3 regions of the Lysinibacillus sp. RS11 genome follow, and region 1 is predicted to be linked to each of the others. Evidence: a T-box and tRNA genes for the amino acid it is inferred to sense, from the RefSeq annotation. Region 1 holds a T-box; the other regions hold tRNA genes.
The links. The T-box of region 1 lies ahead of leuS (leucine--tRNA ligase). A T-box ahead of a tRNA ligase gene usually reads a tRNA of that ligase, here a tRNA-Leu.

Region 1 (7,594 bases):
CCTAGCTGCCTGATTGGTGAAGACTAATCGGTGGGGATGAAGAATCCCCACCGATTAAAATTTCACTTTATCCCAACCTAACGGGCAGTAATTTATCTTATTGAAAGCGAAGCATTAGGTACAAGTCTCCTACCTCAAAATCTAGCGAAAGCAAAGAAGTTAGGTGGGAGATGAACTGCCTGAGAGGTCATTATAGTCATCCCCGCAATTATATTCGTTAATGAAGGGTGAGTGTCTTTAGGCAAATTGTTCATTTTGTCCTTCTACGATAAAACGCTTTCATTTTACTATAATCATTAAGAATATGCTTTCAAATAATAGGAATCATATCATAGCAGGAATCTCCTGTGAATAATTATAGAAGTATGGATACGAAATAGGCTGCAAAGAATGTAACAAAGCTTACAGAGGAGGAATAAAAATGAAGAAAATTATGAATTCACCTGAAACACTCGTTATGGAAATGTGCAATGGGATGGTTATGGCTCATCCAGAACTTGAGTTGTTAAAAATATATAAAGTAATTAAGAAAAAAGAAATGAATGAGAATAAGGTAACTTTAATTAGCGGTGGCGGTAGTGGACATGAACCGGCACATGCGGGGTTAGTCGGAAAAGGGATGTTGGACGCTGCAGTATGCGGTGACGTCTTTGCTTCTCCTTCACAAATACAGGTATATCAAGCAATTAAAGCAACAGCTAGCAAAAAAGGTACACTGCTTATTATTAAAAATTATAGCGGAGATATTATGAACTTTAAAAATGGTGCTCAATTAGCTTCTGAGGATGGCATTCAAGTAGAGTATGTCCGCGTAGATGATGATATTGCAGTAGAAGATAGTCTTTATACAGTAGGACGACGCGGTGTTGCGGGAGTTGTGTTAGTACATAAAATCGCTGGTGCAGCTGCAGAAGAAGGTATGGATTTAATGCAGGTCAAAGCTGTGACGGAAAAAGCAGCGGCAAATGTTCGAACAATTGGTCTAGCACTAACTTCCTGTACGGTGCCAGCTAGTGGATCACCAACTTTCAAATTGGGTGAAGATGAGATGGAATATGGTGTCGGTATTCATGGAGAGCCAGGAAGAAAACGTGAAAAAATGATGACCGCAGATGAATTAGCCTTCCGCATGACAAATGACCTTATGAAAGATTTAGGACTAGTTGAAGAGGATGAAATTGCTATCCTAATAAATGGATTTGGTGGTACACCTCTGCAAGAACTTTATCTGTTTAACAATGCAGTTACTAGAGAGTTGAGTAAAAGTAATATTCGAATCAATAGAACGTTTGTCGGCAATTACATGACAAGTATTGATATGGCTGGGATTTCTCTAACAGTAATGAAACTAGATGATGAGCTGAAAGCATTACTATCGAAAGAATGTAATACGCCTGCATTTAAGGTAGATGGACCGGTTGAGAGTGTAGAATACGTAGATATTAATGATCACGTAGAAGAGAAGCGAGTTTTCTTTGAGACGGAAACAGAGGAAGAACACGCTATCATCAAAAATGAGGTAATCACATTAAACAATATAATTTATCTCGTAGATAAAATGAGCGAAATTATTATCAAGAACGAAGTGCCTTTCTGCGAATTGGATACCCATGCAGGTGATGGCGATTTCGGGATGAGTGTCGCTAAAGGATTTAAGCAATTGAAACGAGGATGGAGCTCGATTCTAAATCAAGAACATTTAAATATTGGAACTTTCCTGGATGCGTGTTCGATGATAATTATGGAACATTGCGGAGGAGCTTCTGGTCCAATTTGGGGCGGAGCTTTCCGAGCTGCAAGTAAAGCTGTAGAAGAAAAAATGGCATTAACAGTCGGAGAGTTTGCTGAAATGTTACAAGCTACACTAAAAGGTATACAGTCTGTCGGTGAGCACTCTTTCGGAAGAGGAGCAGAGGTAGGCGATAAAACGCTTGTAGATGCGTTTGTACCTTGTGTAAATGCTTGGTTAGAAAGCGCTGCAGATGGTACGGATATTAAAACAGCTTTTGAAAACGGGGCAGAGGCTGCTGTTAAAGGAGCGGAATATACAAAAGAAATTGTTGCTCGAATGGGTCGTGCGGGTACAGTTGGTGAAAGAAGCCTAGGATATCCGGATGCTGGTGCATATGCGCTAGGGGTTATTTTTACGGAGCTTTCTCATAGTTTAAAATAATGCGAGCTCTATGGACACAATGTATTTCGGGTATTGCTACCTTTTGGGATTGAATTGTTCAATAATGGGTAGTATGTAAACAAAGCCTTGTGCTTTTCAGTACTTTCCATTAGAATAAATGCAATACATGAAAAGACAGTGATGAGGAATAGTAAATTTGTGTTTCTTTTAAGAGAGCTAGCGGTTGGTGGGAGCTAGTAGGAAAGCAAATTGAACTCGCCTTCTGAGTCTGCCCGCGTGAAACAACGCGTGCCGTTCCTTCCGCGTTAAGGAAGCTAAAGCCGAGTGTGATCACTAATTTGGGTGGTACCGCGGGAGATACGAATTCTCTCGTCCCTTTCTACAGAAAGGGGCGAGTTTTTTTATTTTTTAAATATTTTGTCAATTATTATGAAGAGTAATATTACAAATTCGAAGGAGGAAAAATCGTGAGTTTTAATCATCTACAAATCGAAAAAAAGTGGCAGCAATATTGGGCCGATAATAAAACTTTCAAAACTGAAAATGAAACGGATAAACCAAAATTTTATGCGTTAGATATGTTCCCATACCCATCAGGCGCAGGTCTTCACGTAGGACACCCGGAAGGTTATACAGCGACAGACATCCTTTCACGCTTTAAACGCATGCAAGGCTATAATGTTCTACATCCAATGGGGTGGGATGCATTTGGTTTACCAGCAGAGCAATATGCACTTGATACAGGGAATGACCCAGCAGAATTTACAGCGAAAAATATTGCGACATTTAAGCGTCAAATTCAAGAGCTAGGATTTAGCTATGATTGGGATCGCGAAATTAACACTACAGACCCAGAATATTATAAATGGACACAGTGGATTTTTATCCAACTTTATAAAAAAGGCTTAGCGTATGTAGATGAAGTGGCTGTAAACTGGTGCCCAGCACTTGGAACAGTACTTGCAAACGAAGAGGTTATTGATGGAAAGTCAGAGCGTGGTGGTCATCCAGTAGAACGTCGTCCGATGAAGCAATGGATGCTTAAAATTACTGCCTATGCAGATCGTTTAATCGACGACTTAGAGGAAGTTGATTGGCCAGAGTCTATTAAAGATATGCAACGTAACTGGATTGGTCGCTCTGAGGGTGCAGAAGTAACATTTAGCATTGATGGTACAGATGAAAACTTCACAGTGTTTACAACTCGTCCTGATACATTATTTGGTGCTACATACTGTGTTCTTGCGCCTGAGCATAAATTAGTGGAGCAAATTACAACTGCTGAACAACGCCAAGCTGTAGAAGCTTATTTAGAAAAAGTAAAAATGAAATCTGATTTAGAGCGTACAGATTTAGCGAAAGAAAAAACTGGCGTATTTACTGGTGCCTACGCAGTTAATCCTATTAACAGCAAAAAAATGCCGATTTGGATTGCGGACTACGTATTAGCATCATACGGTACTGGCGCAATTATGGCAGTTCCAGCACATGATGAACGTGACTATGAATTCGCAACAGAATTTGGCTTAGAAATTACTGCTGTGCTTGAAGGCGGCGACATAAGCAAAGAGGCATTCACAGGTGATGGTAAGCACATTAACTCTGACTTCCTTGATGGCTTAAACAAAGAGGACGGTATTGCTAAGGCAATTGAATGGCTTGAGGAAAAAGGCGTAGGGGAGAAGAAAATCTCTTACCGTCTTCGCGACTGGTTATTCTCTCGTCAACGTTACTGGGGAGAGCCAATTCCTATGATTCATTGGGAAGATGGTACAACGACGCCAGTACCAGAATCCGAATTACCATTAGTGCTACCAAAAACAGATAATATTCGTCCTTCAGGTACTGGTGAATCTCCACTAGCAAATATTTCTGAATGGGTAAATGTTGTTGACCCTGAAACAGGCAAAAAAGGTCGTCGCGAAACGAACACGATGCCACAATGGGCAGGTTCTAGCTGGTACTTCATACGTTATATTGACCCAACAAATAAAGAAGCAATTGCAGACCCTGAGTTACTAAAACGCTGGTTACCAGTTGATATTTATATCGGTGGGGCTGAGCATGCTGTATTACACTTACTATACGCTCGCTTCTGGCACAAAGTACTATACGATTTAGGTGTTGTACACACGAAAGAGCCATTCCATAAATTATTTAACCAAGGGATGATTCTTGGTGAAGGTAATGAAAAAATGTCTAAATCAAAAGGCAATGTTGTGAACCCTGATGAAATCATTTCTTCACACGGCGCTGATACTTTACGTCTCTATGAAATGTTCATGGGTCCACTTGAAGCATCTGTTGCATGGTCAACAAATGGTTTGGACGGAGCACGTCGCTTCTTAGATCGTATTTGGCGTCTATTTATCAATGAAGAAGGTGGAACAATCGCTGCGAAAATCCAAGCTTCTGATGATAAAACACTTGAAAAATCGTACCATCAAACTGTAAAAAAAGTGACAGAGGATTATGAAGGTATTCGCTTTAATACAGCTATTTCACAAATGATGGTATTCATTAACGACTGCTACAAAGCGGATGTTATTCCGACAGCTTACGCAGAAGGCTTTGTGAAGATGCTAGCTCCAATGGTTCCACACGTTGCGGAGGAACTATGGCAGCTATTAGGTCATGATGCAACACTTTCATATGAGCAATGGCCAACATATGACGAGTCTAAACTTGTTGATGATGAAGTGGAAGTCGCAGTTCAGGTTGCCGGCAAAGTACGTGCCAAAATCATCGTAGCAAAAGATGCTTCAAAAGAGGAAATCGAAAAAGTAGCACTTGCAGATGACAAAGTACAAGAGTATATGGCAGGCAAAGACTTAGTAAAAATCATTGTTATCCCAGGCAAGCTTGTTAACATCGTAGTTAAATAATTATGATAAAAGTGTCCAAAATTTGGGCACTTTTTTCTTTTATACTGAAACCAACTGGGATATCGATACGACCATAACCACCGTTGTAGTAGTGAGCCAATATTAGTTAAAAAGTAAAATTTTCACTTGCGCGCTATAACAAATGTATTTGATGAAAACTAATTGGAATAGTTGCTTTTAGGTTTAAATAACATCACTAGCCATAGTTAAATAAGGATGACACAATTCCTATTGAAAGAAAATATATATATTTGAATAATAAAAATGAATAGGTACTGATCATCTAACTTGAAATATGCACAATATGGATTTGGTTTATTGAAGTGGAAATTTAATAAAAGTTAAAAATATCATTTAATATAATTTTTTGGTTTCTTTTTGTGTGGTAAATTTCTTTTGTTTAGGTTTTAAAATTCTCTTTTATTCTTAATATTTCTACCTATTTAATATTCGATTATGATTTATGAGAAGGGCGAAAAAAATAAGTGAGTCAGAAAAATATGAACTATACATTGTTTGAATGTGAAAATATGCACAAATTTAATTATATTAGAATAATTTTTATGAGCTGCGGTAATAGTGTGGAAAAGTAATATTAGCTAAAAAGTGTTGTGGTTTTCCTTTAATAAACAGCTATTTACTTAGAGGTTGTAGGGTTTTCGATGTAATATAACAAGGGTGAAAAATAAAAAACTTTTTGGGGAAATAATATTTTTTTGAAAAACATCTTGCATTTGAATAATTCTAAATGGTAAATTGTTTTACATGGACGTTCATAAAACTTTCACAGGTAGCAAAAGAGGGGAGAAAAGAGAATTTATGAATAAAAATAGATGGTTAATTGCATTATCCGCAATCGCTATTCATCTTTCGATCGGTGGAGCATATGCATACAGTGTATATAAGCTACCGATTGTCACAGAGATGGGATGGAGTGAAACAAACGTAACGGTTGCCTTTACAATAATGATGGGGCTTGCGGGTTCTTCCGCAGCATTATTTGGTAGCTTAGTAGAGAAAATGGGGCCACGTAAATCTGCAATGATAGCAGCTGTTCTATTTGGGGCAGGACAAGCTGGTGCTGGTCTAGCGATTGAAATGGATTCCGTAACAATGTACTGGTTAACATATGGTTTACTAAGTGGATTGGGTATGGGTATTGGTTATATTTCACCTGTATCGACATTAGTTAAATGGTTCCCAGACCGTCGTGGTTTGGCAACAGGTATGGCTGTACTTGGGTTTGGATCAGGGGCACTCATTACAGCGCCTGTCGCAGCTAACTTAATGGAGGCTGTGGGGATTTCTACAACGTACTTCATTTTAGGGGCAAGTTATTTCACGTTAATGATTTTAGGGGCTTTATATATAGTGCCGCCTGCACCTGGTTATATGCCAGCGAATATGAAGGCTGCTGCAAACAATGGTAAAGAAGTTGTGAAAAAAGATTTAGCTGTCATGTCAGCGCGTGAAGCTGTAAGAACTAAGCATTTCTGGATGCTATGGGCGATGCATTTAGTAAACGTAACAGCAGGGATTATGATGATTTCTGTTGCATCTCCAATGGCTCAGGAAATTGTAGGATTATCAGTTGCGGGAGCCGCAGCAATGGTAGGAGTAATGGGATTATTTAATGGTGGTGGTCGTTTAGTATGGGCTGCTGTGTCTGACTATATTGGTCGTTCGAACGTCTTTGTAATTTTCTTTATCATACAGCTAGTTACATTTATCGTCTTACCATATACAACAAACGCTATTATTTTCCAAGCACTTATTTTCTTAGTTGTTAGTTGCTATGGTGGAGGTTTCTCGAATTTACCTGCATTTGCAAGTGATTTATTCGGTACGAAGCAACTTGGTGTTATTCATGGTTATTTATTAACAACATGGTCATTAGGTGGAGTTTTTGGACCACTTTTAGTAAGCGCAATTAAAAATGCTTATGGAAGCTATATTCCAGTATTCTATGTGTTTACAGGATTAATTGCAGCCTCATTAATAATTTCAATAACTTTACGTGCCGATGTACGTAAACAAACTGCATTAAAAGAAGCTTCTCAAAAGGTTGGAGACGTCTCTGCTACACGATAAATTTTACTTTCAATTCGCACTTGAAAGTATTCGCCATATGAGTGTCATTTCGCACATGACGCTTGTATGGTCTTTTTTTGTAGTAGTTGTTATATAACACTTGATTAATCTTTTTTTAATGTATAACAGCTGTTGTCTGATGTCAATATCATTACAGGAAATAAAGTGATTTCGCTACCAAAAGAGAATTTTTGCAACGAAAAGTAAATGCAAGGCTCATGAATCAATCTTTAATGGGGGACCTAAAAATGGGGATGTATTTGTCAGAAATATTTAGGAACAACCGTTAATGCATAAGTTTGTAAGTTTAGTTAGAGTGCGAAATTCAAGAGGAATTAAAATGAATTGAATCTTTTCATTAGTTTAAACGTATATAAGATAAAAAAGGGAGGAATTGGAATGGGTAAATTTTCATTAGATGAATTTGTCAATAAAACACAACAGGACGACAACGAAAATGAATATTTCGAGTTAGAAACTGAAC
Region 2 (7,594 bases), 1.2 Mb from region 1:
AGCCTCTATCGAGGTGAGAGGTGCCCGTACCGCAAACCGACACAGGTAGTCGAGGAGAGAATCCTAAGGTGTGCGAGAGAACTCTCGTTAAGGAACTCGGCAAAATGACCCCGTAACTTCGGGAGAAGGGGTGCTCTTGAGCGTGCAAGCGCATGAGAGCCGCAGTGAATAGGCCCAGGCGACTGTTTAGCAAAAACACAGGTCTCTGCAAAACCGTAAGGTGACGTATAGGGGCTGACGCCTGCCCGGTGCTGGAAGGTTAAGAGGAGTGGTTAGCGCAAGCGAAGCTGCGAATTGAAGCCCCAGTAAACGGCGGCCGTAACTATAACGGTCCTAAGGTAGCGAAATTCCTTGTCGGGTAAGTTCCGACCCGCACGAAAGGCGTAACGATCTGGGCACTGTCTCAACGAGAGACTCGGTGAAATTATAGTACCTGTGAAGATGCAGGTTACCCGCGACAGGACGGAAAGACCCCGTGGAGCTTTACTGTAGCCTGATATTGAATTTTGGTACAACTTGTACAGGATAGGTAGGAGCCAGAGATCTCGGAGCGCCAGCTTCGAAGGAGGCGTCGGTGGGATACTACCCTGGTTGTATTGAAATTCTAACCCATGCCCCTTAGCGGGGCAGGAGACAGTGTCAGGCGGACAGTTTGACTGGGGCGGTCGCCTCCTAAAAGGTAACGGAGGCGCCCAAAGGTTCCCTCAGAATGGTTGGAAATCATTCGTAGAGTGTAAAGGCACAAGGGAGCTTGACTGCGAGACCTACAAGTCGAGCAGGGTCGAAAGACGGGCTTAGTGATCCGGTGGTTCCGCATGGAAGGGCCATCGCTCAACGGATAAAAGCTACCCCGGGGATAACAGGCTTATCTCCCCCAAGAGTCCACATCGACGGGGAGGTTTGGCACCTCGATGTCGGCTCATCGCATCCTGGGGCTGTAGTCGGTCCCAAGGGTTGGGCTGTTCGCCCATTAAAGCGGTACGCGAGCTGGGTTCAGAACGTCGTGAGACAGTTCGGTCCCTATCCGTCGTGGGCGTAGGAAATTTGAGAGGAGCTGTCCTTAGTACGAGAGGACCGGGATGGACACACCGCTGGTGTACCAGTTGTCTTGCCAAAGGCATCGCTGGGTAGCTATGTGTGGACGGGATAAGTGCTGAAAGCATCTAAGCATGAAGCCCCCCTCAAGATGAGATTTCCCATTACGCAAGTAAGTAAGATCCCTCAAAGACGATGAGGTAGATAGGTTCGAGGTGGAAGTGTGGTGACACATGGAGCTGACGAATACTAATCGATCGAGGACTTAACCAAAATGTTTGAAACATTCAATGCACGTTTATCCAGTTTTGAAAGAACAAGAAAGTTTTTTAAAAAAAGCTTGCAATTATAACAAAATGTGTTATAATAAATCTTGTCTTTAAAATAGTCTAGTGATGATGGCAAAGAGGTCACACCCGTTCCCATACCGAACACGGAAGTTAAGCTCTTTAGCGCCGATGGTAGTTGGGGGCTTCCCCCTGTGAGAGTAGGACGTCGCTAGGCATTATACCCAGGAGGATTAGCTCAGCTGGGAGAGCACCTGCCTTACAAGCAGGGGGTCGGCGGTTCGAGCCCGTCATCCTCCACCATTTGCCGGTGTAGCTCAGTTGGTAGAGCAACTGACTTGTAATCAGTAGGTCGTGGGTTCGACTCCTATCGCCGGCACCATAGTTTTGAGCCATTAGCTCAGTTGGTAGAGCATCTGACTTTTAATCAGAGGGTCGAAGGTTCGAGTCCTTCATGGCTCACCATTTAATTGCCAACAAAATATGCGGGTGTGGCGGAATTGGCAGACGCACTAGACTTAGGATCTAGCGCCGCAAGGCGTGGGGGTTCGACTCCCTTCACCCGCACCATTTTTAGAATTTCATAATTGCCAGGATAAATAAATCTTATGCACATGCGGAAGTAGTTCAGTGGTAGAACACCACCTTGCCAAGGTGGGGGTCGCGAGTTCGAACCTCGTCTTCCGCTCCAAATGTGCCGGGGTGGCGGAACTGGCAGACGCACAGGACTTAAAATCCTGCGGTAGGTGACTACCGTGCCGGTTCGATTCCGGCCCTCGGCACCATTTTATTTTTATAATTAGCGCCCGTAGCTCAATTGGATAGAGCGTCTGACTACGGATCAGAAGGTTGTGGGTTCGACTCCTGCCGGGCGCGCCAATAAAACAAACGGAATGTAGCTCAGCTTGGTAGAGCACTTGGTTTGGGACCAAGGGGTCGTAGGTTCGAATCCTGTCATTCCGACCATTTTTTCTTAAATTTTGGGGCCTTAGCTCAGCTGGGAGAGCGCCTGCCTTGCACGCAGGAGGTCAGCGGTTCGATCCCGCTAGGCTCCACCAATTAAAATAAATGAACCTTGAAAACTGAACAAGCAAAACGTAATCAATAAAGTTTTTAGTAGCTAACCTTGAGTTAGTGAACGAAACAAAATTTTGGACATCAAACATGATGCCAGCAAAACAATTTGAGCTAATCAAATTTCTTTTTATGGAGAGTTTGATCCTGGCTCAGGACGAACGCTGGCGGCGTGCCTAATACATGCAAGTCGAGCGGACAGAGAAGGAGCTTGCTCCTTTGATGTTAGCGGCGGACGGGTGAGTAACACGTGGGCAACCTACCTTATAGTTTGGGATAACTCCGGGAAACCGGGGCTAATACCGAATAATCTATTTTACTTCATGGTGAAATACTGAAAGACGGTTTCGGCTGTCGCTATAAGATGGGCCCGCGGCGCATTAGCTAGTTGGTGAGGTAACGGCTCACCAAGGCGACGATGCGTAGCCGACCTGAGAGGGTGATCGGCCACACTGGGACTGAGACACGGCCCAGACTCCTACGGGAGGCAGCAGTAGGGAATCTTCCACAATGGGCGAAAGCCTGATGGAGCAACGCCGCGTGAGTGAAGAAGGTTTTCGGATCGTAAAACTCTGTTGTAAGGGAAGAACAAGTACAGTAGTAACTGGCTGTACCTTGACGGTACCTTATTAGAAAGCCACGGCTAACTACGTGCCAGCAGCCGCGGTAATACGTAGGTGGCAAGCGTTGTCCGGAATTATTGGGCGTAAAGCGCGCGCAGGCGGTCCTTTAAGTCTGATGTGAAAGCCCACGGCTCAACCGTGGAGGGTCATTGGAAACTGGGGGACTTGAGTGCAGAAGAGGAAAGTGGAATTCCAAGTGTAGCGGTGAAATGCGTAGAGATTTGGAGGAACACCAGTGGCGAAGGCGACTTTCTGGTCTGTAACTGACGCTGAGGCGCGAAAGCGTGGGGAGCAAACAGGATTAGATACCCTGGTAGTCCACGCCGTAAACGATGAGTGCTAAGTGTTAGGGGGTTTCCGCCCCTTAGTGCTGCAGCTAACGCATTAAGCACTCCGCCTGGGGAGTACGGTCGCAAGACTGAAACTCAAAGGAATTGACGGGGGCCCGCACAAGCGGTGGAGCATGTGGTTTAATTCGAAGCAACGCGAAGAACCTTACCAGGTCTTGACATCCCGTTGACCACTGTAGAGATATGGTTTTCCCTTCGGGGACAACGGTGACAGGTGGTGCATGGTTGTCGTCAGCTCGTGTCGTGAGATGTTGGGTTAAGTCCCGCAACGAGCGCAACCCTTGATCTTAGTTGCCATCATTTAGTTGGGCACTCTAAGGTGACTGCCGGTGACAAACCGGAGGAAGGTGGGGATGACGTCAAATCATCATGCCCCTTATGACCTGGGCTACACACGTGCTACAATGGACGATACAAACGGTTGCCAACTCGCGAGAGGGAGCTAATCCGATAAAGTCGTTCTCAGTTCGGATTGTAGGCTGCAACTCGCCTACATGAAGCCGGAATCGCTAGTAATCGCGGATCAGCATGCCGCGGTGAATACGTTCCCGGGCCTTGTACACACCGCCCGTCACACCACGAGAGTTTGTAACACCCGAAGTCGGTGGGGTAACCTTTTGGAGCCAGCCGCCGAAGGTGGGATAGATGATTGGGGTGAAGTCGTAACAAGGTAGCCGTATCGGAAGGTGCGGCTGGATCACCTCCTTTCTAAGGATATTTTCGGAATACAAACCTAGGGTTTGTAAGATTACGTTTTGCGTTCAGTTTTGAAGGTTTATGAAAAAAATAAAACTTCTAAGAGGGCCTATAGCTCAGCTGGTTAGAGCGCACGCCTGATAAGCGTGAGGTCGATGGTTCGAGTCCATTTAGGCCCACCATATATACCTCTTGGGGCCTTAGCTCAGCTGGGAGAGCGCCTGCCTTGCACGCAGGAGGTCAGCGGTTCGATCCCGCTAGGCTCCACCATTTTTTTGTTCTTTGAAAACTGGATAAAACGACATTGAAATTGTAACAAACACATTTATTTTTTTAAGTTTTTTATAGGCTTAATAACTTGGTTAAGTTATTAAGGGCGCACGGCGAATGCCTTGGCACTAGGAGCCGAAGAAGGACGGCACTAACACCGATATGCTTCGGGGAGCTGTAAGTGAGCTTTGATCCGGAGATTTCCGAATGGGGGAACCCACTACGTTTAATCGCGTAGTATCTTGACGTGAATACATAGCGTCTTGAAGGCAGACCCAGGGAACTGAAACATCTAAGTACCTGGAGGAAGAGAAAGAAAAATCGATTCCCTGAGTAGCGGCGAGCGAAACGGGAAGAGCCCAAACCAAGAGGCTTGCCTCTTGGGGTTGTAGGACACTCAATACGGAGTTACAAAAGAGCGAGTTAGATGAAGCGACTTGGAAAGGTCCGCCAGAGCAGGTAAAAGCCCTGTAGTCGAAAGTTCGTTCTCTCCTGAGTGGATCCTGAGTACGGCGGAACACGTGAAATTCCGTCGGAATCCGGGAGGACCATCTCCCAAGGCTAAATACTACCTAGTGACCGATAGTGAACCAGTACCGTGAGGGAAAGGTGAAAAGCACCCCGGAAGGGGAGTGAAAGAGATCCTGAAACCGTGTGCCTACAAGTAGTTAGAGCCCGTTAATGGGTGATAGCGTGCCTTTTGTAGAATGAACCGGCGAGTTACGATTACGTGCGAGGTTAAGCTTTAGAAGGCGGAGCCGCAGCGAAAGCGAGTCTGAATAGGGCGAATTAGTACGTGGTCGTAGACCCGAAACCAGGTGATCTACCCATGTCCAGGGTGAAGGTGAGGTAACACTTACTGGAGGCCCGAACCCACGCACGTTGAAAAGTGCGGGGATGAGGTGTGGGTAGCGGAGAAATTCCAATCGAACTTGGAGATAGCTGGTTCTCTCCGAAATAGCTTTAGGGCTAGCCTCGTGATGAGAATACTGGAGGTAGAGCACTGTTTGGACTAGGGGGCCATCCCGGTTTACCGAATTCAGACAAACTCCGAATGCCAGATATTTATACACGGGAGTCAGACTGCGAGTGATAAGATCCGTAGTCAAAAGGGAAACAGCCCAGACCACCAGCTAAGGTCCCAAAGTAATCGTTAAGTGGAAAAGGATGTGGCGTTGCACAGACAACCAGGATGTTGGCTTAGAAGCAGCCATCATTTAAAGAGTGCGTAATAGCTCACTGGTCGAGTGACGCTGCGCCGAAAATGTATCGGGGCTAAACGATTCACCGAAGCTGTGGATTGACATCTACGATGTCAGTGGTAGGAGAGCGTTCTAAGTGCGTTGAAGTCAGATCGGAAGGACTGGTGGAGCGCTTAGAAGTGAGAATGCCGGTATGAGTAGCGAAAGACGGGTGAGAATCCCGTCCACCGTATGACTAAGGTTTCCTGAGGAAGGCTCGTCCGCTCAGGGTTAGTCGGGACCTAAGCCGAGGCCGATAGGCGTAGGCGATGGACAACAGGTTGATATTCCTGTACCACCTCCTCACCGTTTGAGAAATGGGGGGACGCAGTAGGATAGGGTAAGCGCGCCGTTGGTTGTGCGCGTCCAAGCAGTAAGGCGTGTGTGTAGGCAAATCCGCACACTGTAACGTTGAGCTGTGATGGCGAGTCCGTATGGACGAAGTTCCTGATTTCACACTGCCAAGAAAAGCCTCTATCGAGGTGAGAGGTGCCCGTACCGCAAACCGACACAGGTAGTCGAGGAGAGAATCCTAAGGTGTGCGAGAGAACTCTCGTTAAGGAACTCGGCAAAATGACCCCGTAACTTCGGGAGAAGGGGTGCTCTTGAGCGTGCAAGCGCATGAGAGCCGCAGTGAATAGGCCCAGGCGACTGTTTAGCAAAAACACAGGTCTCTGCAAAACCGTAAGGTGACGTATAGGGGCTGACGCCTGCCCGGTGCTGGAAGGTTAAGAGGAGTGGTTAGCGCAAGCGAAGCTGCGAATTGAAGCCCCAGTAAACGGCGGCCGTAACTATAACGGTCCTAAGGTAGCGAAATTCCTTGTCGGGTAAGTTCCGACCCGCACGAAAGGCGTAACGATCTGGGCACTGTCTCAACGAGAGACTCGGTGAAATTATAGTACCTGTGAAGATGCAGGTTACCCGCGACAGGACGGAAAGACCCCGTGGAGCTTTACTGTAGCCTGATATTGAATTTTGGTACAACTTGTACAGGATAGGTAGGAGCCAGAGATCTCGGAGCGCCAGCTTCGAAGGAGGCGTCGGTGGGATACTACCCTGGTTGTATTGAAATTCTAACCCATGCCCCTTAGCGGGGCAGGAGACAGTGTCAGGCGGACAGTTTGACTGGGGCGGTCGCCTCCTAAAAGGTAACGGAGGCGCCCAAAGGTTCCCTCAGAATGGTTGGAAATCATTCGTAGAGTGTAAAGGCACAAGGGAGCTTGACTGCGAGACCTACAAGTCGAGCAGGGTCGAAAGACGGGCTTAGTGATCCGGTGGTTCCGCATGGAAGGGCCATCGCTCAACGGATAAAAGCTACCCCGGGGATAACAGGCTTATCTCCCCCAAGAGTCCACATCGACGGGGAGGTTTGGCACCTCGATGTCGGCTCATCGCATCCTGGGGCTGTAGTCGGTCCCAAGGGTTGGGCTGTTCGCCCATTAAAGCGGTACGCGAGCTGGGTTCAGAACGTCGTGAGACAGTTCGGTCCCTATCCGTCGTGGGCGTAGGAAATTTGAGAGGAGCTGTCCTTAGTACGAGAGGACCGGGATGGACACACCGCTGGTGTACCAGTTGTCTTGCCAAAGGCATCGCTGGGTAGCTATGTGTGGACGGGATAAGTGCTGAAAGCATCTAAGCATGAAGCCCCCCTCAAGATGAGATTTCCCATTACGCAAGTAAGTAAGATCCCTCAAAGACGATGAGGTAGATAGGTTCGAGGTGGAAGTGTGGTGACACATGGAGCTGACGAATACTAATCGATCGAGGACTTAACCAAAATGTTTGAAACATTCAATGCACGTTTATCCAGTTTTGAAAGAACAAAACCTTTCATATAAGGGTTTCAAGATACGAGTAGTTCGAAGAAGCGATGGAGAGAGGGAAGGAGCGTACTCAAGTACGTGACTGACTGAGCGAGAGAAGCTGACGAAGAAATACGACGTATATTGGAAGCCGAAGAGAGCTTCAAGACACAAGTAGTACAAGGAAGCAAACGAGTGAATGAGGGAGCGTACCTC
Region 3 (7,594 bases), 640 kb from region 1:
ATATAGCAGAAACTACAATTGTCTATTTAGATAAAAAACTGCGTTACCCTGTATTAAAATTAGTTTTAAAATTTATCTTCTTAATAGTTGTGTATGTTGGAAGTGTTCAATCTGTTAGTCTAATGTGGGGGCTTGGAGATATTGGATTCGGGAGTATGAGTTATTTGAACTTTATTGCTATTGTTCTATTAACAAAACCAGCCATTAAAGTTTTACGTGATTACGACCGTCAAAAGAAGGCAGGTCTCGATCCGATTTTTGACCCACGAGAAGTAGGTATTAATAACGCAGATTTCTGGATAGAGTACAGCAACAAGCATAAACATACTCAATAAAAAAATAGCTAAAAAAATAGCAACTACAACAAAAAGATTGTAGTTGCTATTTTTCATTGTTGGATGCTTTTTATCGATTACAACTTCTGATTATCCATAAAATAAAAAACAGCCAGCACACAGCTGACTGTTTCATTTGCCTAGCGACGTCCTACTCTCACAGGGGGAAGCCCCCAACTACCATCGGCGCTAAAGAGCTTAACTTCCGTGTTCGGTATGGGAACGGGTGTGACCTCTTTGCCATCATCACTAGACTATTGTCGACCTCCAATACACGGCGTATTACTGCGTCAGCTTCTCTCGCTCAATCGGTCACGTACAGAGGTACGCTCCCTCATTCACTCGTTTGCTTCCTTATACTACTTGTGTCTTGAAGCTCTCTTCGGCTTTCAATATACATCGTATCTTGAAACCCTTATATGAAAGGTTTTGTTCTTTCAAAACTGGATAAACGGCGCATTGAATGTTTCAAACATTTTGGTTAAGTCCTCGATCGATTAGTATTCGTCAGCTCCATGTGTCACCACACTTCCACCTCGAACCTATCTACCTCATCGTCTTTGAGGGATCTTACTTACTTGCGTAATGGGAAATCTCATCTTGAGGGGGGCTTCATGCTTAGATGCTTTCAGCACTTATCCCGTCCACACATAGCTACCCAGCGATGCCTTTGGCAAGACAACTGGTACACCAGCGGTGTGTCCATCCCGGTCCTCTCGTACTAAGGACAGCTCCTCTCAAATTTCCTACGCCCACGACGGATAGGGACCGAACTGTCTCACGACGTTCTGAACCCAGCTCGCGTACCGCTTTAATGGGCGAACAGCCCAACCCTTGGGACCGACTACAGCCCCAGGATGCGATGAGCCGACATCGAGGTGCCAAACCTCCCCGTCGATGTGGACTCTTGGGGGAGATAAGCCTGTTATCCCCGGGGTAGCTTTTATCCGTTGAGCGATGGCCCTTCCATGCGGAACCACCGGATCACTAAGCCCGTCTTTCGACCCTGCTCGACTTGTAGGTCTCGCAGTCAAGCTCCCTTGTGCCTTTACACTCTACGAATGATTTCCAACCATTCTGAGGGAACCTTTGGGCGCCTCCGTTACCTTTTAGGAGGCGACCGCCCCAGTCAAACTGTCCGCCTGACACTGTCTCCTGCCCCGCTAAGGGGCATGGGTTAGAATTTCAATACAACCAGGGTAGTATCCCACCGACGCCTCCTTCGAAGCTGGCGCTCCGAGATCTCTGGCTCCTACCTATCCTGTACAAGTTGTACCAAAATTCAATATCAGGCTACAGTAAAGCTCCACGGGGTCTTTCCGTCCTGTCGCGGGTAACCTGCATCTTCACAGGTACTATAATTTCACCGAGTCTCTCGTTGAGACAGTGCCCAGATCGTTACGCCTTTCGTGCGGGTCGGAACTTACCCGACAAGGAATTTCGCTACCTTAGGACCGTTATAGTTACGGCCGCCGTTTACTGGGGCTTCAATTCGCAGCTTCGCTTGCGCTAACCACTCCTCTTAACCTTCCAGCACCGGGCAGGCGTCAGCCCCTATACGTCACCTTACGGTTTTGCAGAGACCTGTGTTTTTGCTAAACAGTCGCCTGGGCCTATTCACTGCGGCTCTCATGCGCTTGCACGCTCAAGAGCACCCCTTCTCCCGAAGTTACGGGGTCATTTTGCCGAGTTCCTTAACGAGAGTTCTCTCGCACACCTTAGGATTCTCTCCTCGACTACCTGTGTCGGTTTGCGGTACGGGCACCTCTCACCTCGATAGAGGCTTTTCTTGGCAGTGTGAAATCAGGAACTTCGTCCATACGGACTCGCCATCACAGCTCAACGTTACAGTGTGCGGATTTGCCTACACACACGCCTTACTGCTTGGACGCGCACAACCAACGGCGCGCTTACCCTATCCTACTGCGTCCCCCCATTTCTCAAACGGTGAGGAGGTGGTACAGGAATATCAACCTGTTGTCCATCGCCTACGCCTATCGGCCTCGGCTTAGGTCCCGACTAACCCTGAGCGGACGAGCCTTCCTCAGGAAACCTTAGTCATACGGTGGACGGGATTCTCACCCGTCTTTCGCTACTCATACCGGCATTCTCACTTCTAAGCGCTCCACCAGTCCTTCCGATCTGACTTCAACGCACTTAGAACGCTCTCCTACCACTGACATCGTAGATGTCAATCCACAGCTTCGGTGAATCGTTTAGCCCCGATACATTTTCGGCGCAGCGTCACTCGACCAGTGAGCTATTACGCACTCTTTAAATGATGGCTGCTTCTAAGCCAACATCCTGGTTGTCTGTGCAACGCCACATCCTTTTCCACTTAACGATTACTTTGGGACCTTAGCTGGTGGTCTGGGCTGTTTCCCTTTTGACTACGGATCTTATCACTCGCAGTCTGACTCCCGTGTATAAATATCTGGCATTCGGAGTTTGTCTGAATTCGGTAAACCGGGATGGCCCCCTAGTCCAAACAGTGCTCTACCTCCAGTATTCTCATCACGAGGCTAGCCCTAAAGCTATTTCGGAGAGAACCAGCTATCTCCAAGTTCGATTGGAATTTCTCCGCTACCCACACCTCATCCCCGCACTTTTCAACGTGCGTGGGTTCGGGCCTCCAGTAAGTGTTACCTCACCTTCACCCTGGACATGGGTAGATCACCTGGTTTCGGGTCTACGACCACGTACTAATTCGCCCTATTCAGACTCGCTTTCGCTGCGGCTCCGCCTTCTAAAGCTTAACCTCGCACGTAATCGTAACTCGCCGGTTCATTCTACAAAAGGCACGCTATCACCCATTAACGGGCTCTAACTACTTGTAGGCACACGGTTTCAGGATCTCTTTCACTCCCCTTCCGGGGTGCTTTTCACCTTTCCCTCACGGTACTGGTTCACTATCGGTCACTAGGTAGTATTTAGCCTTGGGAGATGGTCCTCCCGGATTCCGACGGAATTTCACGTGTTCCGCCGTACTCAGGATCCACTCAGGAGAGAACGAACTTTCGACTACAGGGCTTTTACCTGCTCTGGCGGACCTTTCCAAGTCGCTTCATCTAACTCGCTCTTTTGTAACTCCGTATTGAGTGTCCTACAACCCCAAGAGGCAAGCCTCTTGGTTTGGACTCTTCCCGTTTCGCTCGCCGCTACTCAGGGAATCGATTTTTCTTTCTCTTCCTCCAGGTACTTAGATGTTTCAGTTCCCTGGGTCTGCCTTCAAGACGCTATGTATTCACGTCAAGATACTACGCGATTAAACGTAGTGGGTTCCCCCATTCGGAAATCTCCGGATCAAAGCTCACTTACAGCTCCCCGAAGCATATCGGTGTTAGTGCCGTCCTTCTTCGGCTCCTAGTGCCAAGGCATTCGCCGTGCGCCCTTAATAACTTAACCTACAGCTTTCAATACACATCGTATTTCGTCGTCAGCTTCACTCGTTCAGTCAGTCACGTACATAGGTACGCTCCTTCCTTCTCTCGTTTACTTCCTAGAACTACTCGTGTCTTGAAACCTTCTTAAATTATTAAGCCTATAAAAAAACTTAAAAAATAAATGTGTTTGTTACAATTTCAATGTCGTTTTATCCAGTTTTCAAAGAACAAGTTTTGAAGTAATTCATTCAGAAGAATGAACCTTCAAAACTGAACGCAAAACGTAATCTTACAAACCCTAGGTTTGTATTCCGAAAATATCCTTAGAAAGGAGGTGATCCAGCCGCACCTTCCGATACGGCTACCTTGTTACGACTTCACCCCAATCATCTATCCCACCTTCGGCGGCTGGCTCCAAAAGGTTACCCCACCGACTTCGGGTGTTACAAACTCTCGTGGTGTGACGGGCGGTGTGTACAAGGCCCGGGAACGTATTCACCGCGGCATGCTGATCCGCGATTACTAGCGATTCCGGCTTCATGTAGGCGAGTTGCAGCCTACAATCCGAACTGAGAACGACTTTATCGGATTAGCTCCCTCTCGCGAGTTGGCAACCGTTTGTATCGTCCATTGTAGCACGTGTGTAGCCCAGGTCATAAGGGGCATGATGATTTGACGTCATCCCCACCTTCCTCCGGTTTGTCACCGGCAGTCACCTTAGAGTGCCCAACTAAATGATGGCAACTAAGATCAAGGGTTGCGCTCGTTGCGGGACTTAACCCAACATCTCACGACACGAGCTGACGACAACCATGCACCACCTGTCACCGTTGTCCCCGAAGGGAAAACCATATCTCTACAGTGGTCAACGGGATGTCAAGACCTGGTAAGGTTCTTCGCGTTGCTTCGAATTAAACCACATGCTCCACCGCTTGTGCGGGCCCCCGTCAATTCCTTTGAGTTTCAGTCTTGCGACCGTACTCCCCAGGCGGAGTGCTTAATGCGTTAGCTGCAGCACTAAGGGGCGGAAACCCCCTAACACTTAGCACTCATCGTTTACGGCGTGGACTACCAGGGTATCTAATCCTGTTTGCTCCCCACGCTTTCGCGCCTCAGCGTCAGTTACAGACCAGAAAGTCGCCTTCGCCACTGGTGTTCCTCCAAATCTCTACGCATTTCACCGCTACACTTGGAATTCCACTTTCCTCTTCTGCACTCAAGTCCCCCAGTTTCCAATGACCCTCCACGGTTGAGCCGTGGGCTTTCACATCAGACTTAAAGGACCGCCTGCGCGCGCTTTACGCCCAATAATTCCGGACAACGCTTGCCACCTACGTATTACCGCGGCTGCTGGCACGTAGTTAGCCGTGGCTTTCTAATAAGGTACCGTCAAGGCACAGCCAGTTACTACTGTACTTGTTCTTCCCTTACAACAGAGTTTTACGATCCGAAAACCTTCTTCACTCACGCGGCGTTGCTCCATCAGGCTTTCGCCCATTGTGGAAGATTCCCTACTGCTGCCTCCCGTAGGAGTCTGGGCCGTGTCTCAGTCCCAGTGTGGCCGATCACCCTCTCAGGTCGGCTACGCATCGTCGCCTTGGTGAGCCGTTACCTCACCAACTAGCTAATGCGCCGCGGGCCCATCTTATAGCGACAGCCGAAACCGTCTTTCAGTATTTCACCATGAAGTAAAATAGATTATTCGGTATTAGCCCCGGTTTCCCGGAGTTATCCCAAACTATAAGGTAGGTTGCCCACGTGTTACTCACCCGTCCGCCGCTAACGTCAAAGGAGCAAGCTCCTTCTCTGTTCGCTCGACTTGCATGTATTAGGCACGCCGCCAGCGTTCGTCCTGAGCCAGGATCAAACTCTCCATAAAAAGAAATTTGATTAGCTCAAATTGTTTTGCTGGCATCATGTTTGATGTCCAAAATTTTGTTCTGTTCACTAACTCTAGGTTAGTTACTTAAAACTTTATTGATTACGTTTTGCTTGTTCAGTTTTCAAGGTTCATGTTGTTATCTCGTATCGACAACTTCTTATATCATACGACATAAAAATTTGGTTGTCAACAAGTTTTTAAAAAGTTTTTTTGGAGCGGGTGATGAGAATCGAACTCACGACATCAGCTTGGAAGGCTGAGGTTTTACCATTAAACTACACCCGCAAGGAATAATATTTATTTAAATGGCGCGCCCGACAGGAGTCGAACCCATAACCTTCTGATCCGTAGTCAGACGCTCTATCCAATTGAGCTACGGGCGCATATATAAAAAAATGACTTGGTGCGGCCGAGAGGACTTGAACCTCCACGGGGTTGCCCCCACTAGGCCCTCAACCTAGCGCGTCTGCCGTTCCGCCACGACCGCATTCAATTAGCGACTTTTTTTATTATATAATAATAATCGTAAAAGTCAACCTTTCTTCTTAAAGAGATGAGCCATGAAGGACTCGAACCTTCGACCCTCTGATTAAAAGTCAGATGCTCTACCAACTGAGCTAATGGCTCAAACTAAGAAATGAATGGCTGGGGTACTAGGATTCGAACCTAGGCATGACGGAATCAAAATCCGTTGCCTTACCGCTTGGCTATACCCCAATAAGTGGCGGTCCCGACCGGGATCGAACCGGCGATCTCCTGCGTGACAGGCAGGCATGTTAACCGCTACACCACGGGACCAATGTTACTATATTTTTATAAAAAAACTATAAAATGACCCCTACGGGATTCGAACCCGTGTTACCGCCGTGAAAGGGCGGTGTCTTAACCACTTGACCAAGGGGCCATGGCTCCGAAGGCAGGACTCGAACCTGCGACAACCTGATTAACAGTCAGGTGCTACTACCAACTGAGCTACTTCGGAATAATCCATATGTTTTGTCGTCGTTATCTTGTCGACTTTTACTATTATAGGGATATATCAAGTAAACGTCAACCCTTTTTATTAAGTTTTTTTATTCCACTAATTTTAAGCGACCTAAACACTTACTACAGCAGTATTTCTCTACATTCATTCGAATTTTTCTTACATATATATGTTGGCATTTTACACATCTATATGTATAGAGACGACGTTGCTTTTTCCGAGAAGTTTTTGCTGTTTGCAATGCTGAGCAAAATCGAGGTGCCCCTACTTTTTTTAATAGCTCCCGAAAATCTTTGTCTCGATGCTGATATCCCTTACCTTCTAAATGTAAATGATAATGACATAATTCGTGGCGAACTATACCCTCCAATTCGTTAATACCATATAACTCATACGCTTTAGGATTAATTTCTATATTGTGCGATTGCAAAAGATAACGTCCACCCGTTGAACGTAATCTTGGATTAAAATATGCTTGATGCATAAATGGCTTCTGGAAACTTTCTAATGATATTCTAATGATAAGACCTTGTAGTTCCTCATTGTTCATAGCTAGTTCACCTCTAACAACAAGAATACCACACTGCGTAGTATAGACAGTGTGGTATTAATTTATTACACTTCCATCGTTTGAATTTTAGGAGGAAGCATCGTTAAAGCGATACGCCCTTTATTGACATCTATTTGTTCTACCCAAACCGTTACAATATCTCCTAATGCAACAACTTCTAATGGGTGTTTAATACGTCTTTTTTGCAATTTAGAAATATGCACGAGCCCGTCCTGTTTTACTCCAATATCTACAAATGCTCCGAAATCAACTACGTTTCTCACTGTACCTTGCAATTCCATCCCAACTTGTAAATCTTCCATTTTTAATACATCCGTTTTCAGTAGTGGTTGAGGGAATGCATCACGTGGATCGCGACTAGGTTTCATTAATGTATCTACAATATCTTGAATTGTGACTGCTCCAATACCTAAAATCTCGCTTAAATTTTGTACACCT

Region 2: it has a tRNA-Leu gene. The T-box ahead of leuS (leucine--tRNA ligase) is inferred to sense a tRNA for this amino acid. The anticodon was not compared.
Region 3: it has a tRNA-Leu gene. The T-box ahead of leuS (leucine--tRNA ligase) is inferred to sense a tRNA for this amino acid. The anticodon was not compared.

The regions. Positions count from the first base shown of each region.
Region 1 covers NZ_CP168124.1:3,748,075-3,755,668, reverse strand. The annotation lists gene AB9L17_RS19240 (SulP family inorganic anion transporter) at 1-27, shown strand, start outside; gene dhaK (dihydroxyacetone kinase subunit DhaK) at 422-2,173, shown strand; T-box leader at 2,303-2,514, shown strand; gene leuS (leucine--tRNA ligase) at 2,602-5,019, shown strand; gene AB9L17_RS19225 (L-lactate MFS transporter) at 5,839-7,110, shown strand; gene AB9L17_RS19220 (AIM24 family protein) at 7,510-7,594, shown strand, end outside.
Region 2 covers NZ_CP168124.1:106,470-114,063, forward strand. The annotation lists rRNA gene AB9L17_RS00615 (23S ribosomal RNA) at 1-1,308, shown strand, start outside; rRNA gene rrf (5S ribosomal RNA) at 1,424-1,539, shown strand; tRNA gene AB9L17_RS00625 (tRNA-Val) at 1,550-1,625, shown strand; tRNA gene AB9L17_RS00630 (tRNA-Thr) at 1,629-1,704, shown strand; tRNA gene AB9L17_RS00635 (tRNA-Lys) at 1,712-1,787, shown strand; tRNA gene AB9L17_RS00640 (tRNA-Leu) at 1,808-1,892, shown strand; tRNA gene AB9L17_RS00645 (tRNA-Gly) at 1,939-2,013, shown strand; tRNA gene AB9L17_RS00650 (tRNA-Leu) at 2,019-2,107, shown strand; tRNA gene AB9L17_RS00655 (tRNA-Arg) at 2,125-2,201, shown strand; tRNA gene AB9L17_RS00660 (tRNA-Pro) at 2,212-2,288, shown strand; tRNA gene AB9L17_RS00665 (tRNA-Ala) at 2,305-2,380, shown strand; rRNA gene AB9L17_RS00670 (16S ribosomal RNA) at 2,526-4,077, shown strand; tRNA gene AB9L17_RS00675 (tRNA-Ile) at 4,171-4,247, shown strand; tRNA gene AB9L17_RS00680 (tRNA-Ala) at 4,260-4,335, shown strand; rRNA gene AB9L17_RS00685 (23S ribosomal RNA) at 4,426-7,353, shown strand.
Region 3 covers NZ_CP168124.1:4,384,316-4,391,909, forward strand. The annotation lists gene AB9L17_RS22580 (alanine/glycine:cation symporter family protein) at 1-335, shown strand, start outside; rRNA gene rrf (5S ribosomal RNA) at 474-589, opposite strand; rRNA gene AB9L17_RS22590 (23S ribosomal RNA) at 813-3,740, opposite strand; rRNA gene AB9L17_RS22595 (16S ribosomal RNA) at 4,046-5,597, opposite strand; tRNA gene AB9L17_RS22600 (tRNA-Gly) at 5,812-5,885, opposite strand; tRNA gene AB9L17_RS22605 (tRNA-Arg) at 5,907-5,983, opposite strand; tRNA gene AB9L17_RS22610 (tRNA-Leu) at 6,002-6,087, opposite strand; tRNA gene AB9L17_RS22615 (tRNA-Lys) at 6,155-6,227, opposite strand; tRNA gene AB9L17_RS22620 (tRNA-Gln) at 6,243-6,317, opposite strand; tRNA gene AB9L17_RS22625 (tRNA-Asp) at 6,323-6,398, opposite strand; tRNA gene AB9L17_RS22630 (tRNA-Glu) at 6,433-6,504, opposite strand; tRNA gene AB9L17_RS22635 (tRNA-Asn) at 6,506-6,582, opposite strand; gene AB9L17_RS22640 (SprT family protein) at 6,674-7,135, opposite strand; gene AB9L17_RS22645 (Tex family protein) at 7,201-7,594, opposite strand, start outside.